DNA from 2 places in the Providencia sp. PROV208 genome. Region 2 is predicted to be linked to the other one. Evidence: predicted binding sites of a transcription regulator. Region 2 holds the regulator's gene; the other holds the start of a gene.
What was found. Region 2 encodes CRP, which controls carbon source genes, mostly activating them, when cyclic AMP is high. Its sites were predicted from a motif close to ATGTGANNNNNNTCACAT; they were not measured.
Positions count from the first base shown of each region.

Region 1: a site for CRP is predicted at 1,525-1,542, ahead of PR766_RS03215 (NupC/NupG family nucleoside CNT transporter). Genes of this name have one in related genera too.

Region 1 covers NZ_JAMPNS010000003.1:313,294-316,498, forward strand. The annotation lists gene PR766_RS03215 (NupC/NupG family nucleoside CNT transporter) at 76-1,371, opposite strand; gene PR766_RS03220 (TatD family hydrolase) at 1,652-2,452, opposite strand; gene PR766_RS03225 (patatin-like phospholipase family protein) at 2,442-3,205, opposite strand, start outside.
Region 2 covers NZ_JAMPNS010000012.1:24,785-27,989, reverse strand. The annotation lists gene PR766_RS10360 (hypothetical protein) at 1-153, opposite strand, end outside; gene PR766_RS10355 (hypothetical protein) at 332-700, opposite strand; gene crp (cAMP-activated global transcriptional regulator CRP) at 899-1,531, opposite strand; gene PR766_RS10345 (OsmC family protein) at 1,856-2,260, shown strand; gene PR766_RS10340 (phosphoribulokinase) at 2,337-3,203, opposite strand.

The sequences.
Region 1 (3,205 bases), on a different contig from region 2:
AAAACAGAAAAAGAATATCTCAGAATAAAATGACAGCGGAAAGACAAATTGCCCTTCCGCTGCAAAATAGAGGGATTACATTGCGGTCATTGCTGCCAAGGTTAAGAAGAAGCCTGCGATGGTTGCGCTCATTAAGTTAGAGAGCGTACCGGCCATAACGGCTTTCATACCTAAACGAGCTACATCACTACGGCGATTTGGAGCCATTCCACCTAAGCCACCCAGCAAAATTGCCACAGAAGACAAGTTTGCAAAACCACACAGTGCGAAAGAAATAATCGCTTTAGAGTGATCAGACAGAACTTGTTTACCCGCTGCAATCACATCCGCATCTGCTTTCATATATTCACCGAAGTTCATGAAAGCCACGAATTCGTTTACAACGACTTTTTGACCAATAAATGAGCCTGCAATGGTCGCTTCGCTCCATGGCACACCAATAAGGTATGCGATTGGCGCAAATACCCAGCCCAATAATAATTCTAGGGATAATTGTGGATAGTTAAACCAACCACCGACGCCACCTAAAATACCGTTGATCAGAGCGATTAATGCGATAAACGCGAGTAACATAGCCCCCACGTTCAGAGCCAGCTGCATACCGGATGCTGCACCAGATGCTGCGGCATCAATGATATTCGTTGGGCGATCTTCCTCAGCGACTAAATCTTTGGCATCCACATTATCTCTAGCCACTTCTGTTTCTGGCACCATTAATTTAGCAAATAGCAAACCACCCGGCGCCGCCATGAAGGATGCTGCAATCAGGTACTCCATTGGAACGCCCATTTGCGCATAACCAGCTAAGACAGAGCCCGCTACAGAGGCTAAACCACCACACATGATGGCAAATAGTTCAGAGGTCGTCATGGTCGAAATATAAGGACGAACAACCAGAGGGGCTTCTGTTTGACCAACGAAAATATTCGCTGTTGCAGATAAAGACTCGGTTCTTGAGGTTCCCAGAACTTTTTGCAGACCACCACCTAGAATTTTGATGACCAGTTGCATGATGCCAAGATAATACAGGACTGCAATCAATGATGAGAAGAACACGATGATAGGCAATACACGGAAAGCAAAGATAAAACCGCCACCGCCAAATAACTCAAACATTTTGTCAGAAACCAGTCCGCCAAAGATAAAGCTCATCCCATCTTGGCCATAACCGATAACTTTAGATACGCCGTTAGACATACCTTCTAAAACACTGCGCCCCGCAGGGACATAAAGAACAAATGCACCAATGGCGACTTGGATTAAAAAAGCACCGCCGACTGTACGAAGTCTAATGGCTCGACGATTGCTGGAGAAAAGAACGGCTATCGCAATAAGCACCGCCATCCCAACAATACTCAAAATGAGTTGCATGGAAGTATCCCTGTTCACTTAATTCTAGGTTAATGTATAAATAAACTCGTAAGGCTCCGCGAGTCTTAGTTCGATGATTATAACCAGTCATCATTAATAACCCGCAATATTCATCACAAATCCAAAGTGCAATAAGCAACATAAATTCAAATATTGTGATAAACATCACAATAGGCAGTCAGTTTAGTCTGGAAAGGCACGAATACGATAGTCTATTAGGTAAAAAACTGAATGGTTTTACTTGAGTAACTCATGGAAATACATAAGAAATAATTATCAATTAGCGCATTTCGGTCTGATTTAGATTAAATAACGTCCGACTATTGTTGTAAAGTTGTTGTGCTATCTCATCGGCAGATTCGTGTCGCAGCTCACATAAAGACTGAAATACCCACTGAATACGCTCAGGTCGATTAGGTTCACCTTGAAAACCGGATACAGGCATATCCGGCGCATCAGTCTCAAACACTAAACAACTTAGCGGAAGTTGTGCCATCACTTGGCGTGTTTTATTGGCCCGCTCATAAGTGATTGTTCCGCCAACACCGATGTAATATCCCAATTTCACAAAGTTTTCAGCCTGAGAGAGACTACCCGCAAAGCCATGCACCACACCACGAGCAGGAACATCATGGCGACGTAACATGGCAGCTAGTTGATCATGGGATTTTCTCGAATGCAGGATAATCGGTAAGTCAAACTGTTTAGCTAACTTCAGTTGACGCTGAAGCAGTATTTGTTGGCGCTCAAATTGTGGATCTTGCATATAGAGGTCGAGTCCAATCTCCCCAATAGCGATACATTTTTTACTTTTACGCGCCAAAAAATCTACCAGCATTTCAAAATGCACTTCTTGAAACTGACTTAAATACAAGGGATGAAACCCCATTGCGGCATACAACTGGGGATAATCAAGAGAGAGACTCCAAACTCGCTGAAAATTATCTGCACTCACCGTTGGGATAATGATATCTGTTATCCCTCCTTCTGCGGCTTTCTCTAAGCTGTCTGACAATGCATCGCTAAATGGAGGAAAATCAAAATGACAGTGGGTATCGATAAAACGAGGATTATCCATCATGCACTTGGCTACCTTGCAAAACGTTAGCGCCAACAACATCAGCCACCTTTTCGACTAGTAAGGATTCTTCCTGATCTTCTATATGGGCCAATTCTAACGAATGTCTACGCTTAGAAAATCGATTAAAACTCGTATCATTACTGGCAAATTGTTGAGCCAATGCAGCAATAAAATAGCGTCCACAACGACGACCTACATGATAGTCTTGATTTAAGGCACTAATTTTACTACCCAACGCACTACTTTTCAGCGGTGTGGGCGGGTAAATTTCAAAAATTTGTACGCCATCAGGTGGGTTTTCAATAAACTCTTGGGTTTTACGATAGCTTTTTAAGTGAACTTTTAACATCGCAGCCATTCGCTGTAACGCCGAATTATCCCCTTCTAACCAACGCGTCATACGCTTAACCCACTCAGGTGTAAAATACATCTGAGAAGGCACTGTACGAACTACAACAATGGTGTCAGCACCACGCCGATAAGCTTCTTCAACAGGGATAGCTGCGCTGATTCCACCATCATGATATCGCACACCACTAAATTCAACGCCTGTCCGATAAAACCCAGGAATTGCACTGGAAGCGCGAATGATGTCTAACCACGAATCCGCATCCGGTTGTAAAAATTCAGCAGAAAAATCATCACTACGGCTTGCTCCCATATAGAATTCACGCCCAGACTTTAACAATTCAAGCCCTGCATCCATATTAAGAGGGAACTCTTTCGCCGTCGTTTCAATCAACCAATCAAGGT
Region 2 (3,205 bases):
AAAAAAATCATGACGACTTTTTATTTTAGCAATTTGATTGGCAATTAATGAAATTTTAGTCTCAGAACTTAATGAACCTTGGTTGGTTTTTTGGATATAGAGTTTGAGTGCGGAACTGGTGTCACATCGAATTTTTGGGAATGAAATGGGCATATGATACCTCACCTTGATAATGTAAAAATGAGGCTAGTTTATTCAGTAATATGTACTTGCAATATAAAAAAACGACTTTAGATAATTAACTAATTGATAAAAAAGGCCTAACAAATAGCGGTTAGGCAAAAGTGTGGCATATTCATTAAGGTGCTACATATGGCAAAAATTTGGAATGCTATTTGCTCGTAAGATTCTTAAAGAATACGAAGCTCTTATTAAATTCAATTGAATGGGTATCAATGTTTTTGTTTGAATGAGTACCAAACATAACCGCTACCTTCGGCTTAGAAACATGCTGGGTAGGTTGGCTATTAGGAACTAAACGACCAATACTCAATGAAGATACAAAACGTGTTTGAGGCAAATTGTTGACTTTTTCCAGCGGCTTTTTCGCTAATGCGGGGCATTTTGTTGTTGAGCGATTTGCCGCATCTAAATGTTCGAAAAAAGCCTGCTTTTTCAAGAAAGTGTTAATACAGCGTTTTTGGTATTTCTCTAAATGCTGAAGAGACTCTGCATGGCTTAGATTATTAATGTGTGTCATGAATGAAATCCTAAATAATTATTGGCTAACTATTCAGTATTCTATATAGAAGAATGTTTTCTATAATATCAAAAAACGCGGTTATTTTTTGTTCAGGCGAAAAGGTTATATTACTGACATGTATAAAAAAGGGTTTATATCACTGATACAAACCCTTTTTATTCAGAGTCCAGCTAATAAGCTAGACGGAAAAATAAATTATCGTGTGCCGTAGACAACAATTGTTTTACCATGCGCGGAGATTAAATTTTGGTCTTCCAGCATTTTTAAAATACGACCCACTGTTTCACGGGAACAACCGACGATTTGACCAATTTCCTGACGGGTAATTTTAATTTGCATGCCATCAGGGTGAGTCATCGCATCAGGTTGTTTTGCTAAATTTAACAATGTTTGAGCAATACGACCAGTAACGTCTAAGAATGCAAGGTTACCTACTTTTTCGGAAGTGGTTTGCAAGCGATTCGCCATTTGCGCAGAAAGACGCATCAGGATATCTGGGTTGACTTGAATCAGCTGACGGAATTTCTTATAGGAAATTTCAGCGACTTCGCAAGCAACTTTTGCGCGAACCCATGCAGTACGTTCCTGTCCTTCTTCAAATAACCCAAGTTCGCCAATGAAGTCTCCCTGATTTAAATAAGAGAGAATCATTTCTTTGCCTTCTTCATCTTTGATTAAAGCAGCCACTGAACCTTTAACAATGTAGTAAAGGGTTTCTGCTTTTTCACCCTGATGGATCAGAGTGCTCTTGGATGGATACTTATGAATATGGCAGTGTGACAAAAACCATTCAAGAGTAGGGTCTGTTTGTGGCTTGCCGAGAACCATTAGCGTTATCCTCTGTATGTTATTGCAACCTTTCGAAAAGTAGGGAAAGGCTGACTTTAAAGTGTCTAGCTTAGCATATTAAGTCACATTGATGCCTATTATTAATGCTGCTATGGGCCAATGCAAATTAATATCAATTGTATAATATAATCAATTGAAACGTTGAGTTTTGATCTTAATCCTATCAACTAAGCATTGTTTGTATCATATCCAATGTCGAATGTCTTCCCTGTATCGCTTCAGCCTAATAATGCTGATATAACATTGTCTAGATATATGGAACAATGAGGCGATAAACATCACTATTTTTTGAGAGGAATAAAAATGGAAGCACGCGTAAAGTGGGTAGAAGGACTCTCTTTTTTAGGTGAGTCAGCATCAGGTCACCAAATTATGATGGATGGTAATGCAGGGGATAAAGCGCCCAGCCCAATGGAGATGGTTTTAATGGCGGCGGGTGGATGTAGTGCGATTGACGTTGTTTCCATCATTCAAAAAGGTCGTCAGGATATTCTTGATTGTGAGGTGAAATTAACGTCACAGCGCCGCGAAGAAGCGCCTCGCTACTTCACTGATATCAATTTACATTTTATTGTCACTGGTCGTGAATTAACAGACAAAGTCGTTGAACGCGCCGTCCAACTTTCGGCGGAAAAATATTGCTCCGTCGCAATCATGTTAGAAAAAACGGTGAATGTGACTCATAGCTTCGAAATTAAAAACGTATAATCGTGTTTATATTCAGATGCTTATCTTTATTATCGATAAGCATCTTATCATTAATCTATTTAATTATAATGCTGAGCTACCCATTACGCTGTTTCATGAGTTTTTCCACTAATGGCATCATAATCAGCTCCATTGCGAGACCTAATTTCCCTCCCGGCACCACAATGGTATTCATTGCTGAAATAAACGAACCATTTAGCATGGATAATAAATAGGGAAAATCAATCTGCTCTAATCCCCTGAAACGAATCACAATAAAACTTTCGTCCTGTGAGGGAATCGCTTTTGCCGAAAAAGGGTTCGAGGTATCAACCGTCGGAACGCGCTGGAAGTTAATATGGGTACGGGAGAATTGTGGCGTAATATAGTTAATATAATCTCCCATTGAACGGACTACGGAATCCATCACGGCTTCCCGAGAATGCCCCCGTTCGGTGGTGTCACGAATAAGCTTTTGAATCCATTCAAGGTTGACGATAGGTACAACGCCGACCAGCAAGTCAACATGTTGTGCCACATCGTGTTCTGGCGTGACAATACCACCATGTAACCCTTCATAGAATAACACGTCGGTATTGGATGGCAGTGACTCCCACGGCGTAAAAGTACCGGGTTGTAACCCATAAGGCACAGCTTCATCGTAGGTATGGAGGTATTTACGAGACTGCCCATAACCGGTTGTCGCGTAGTCAATTAAGGTTTGTTCAAGTAGAGAAAAATCATTGGCTTCAGGACCGAAATAACTAATATGGCGTCCTTGTTCGCGGGCTTTACGGATAGCCATATCCATTTCAGGGCGGGTATAGCGATGAAAACTATCCCCTTCAAGGGTCGCAGGGCGGATATTTAATTGATGGAATATCTTACGAAATGCTTGGCTCGTTGAGGTTGTTCCTGCGCCACTCGAACCCGTCACTGCAATAATCGGATGCTTCTTTGACATAG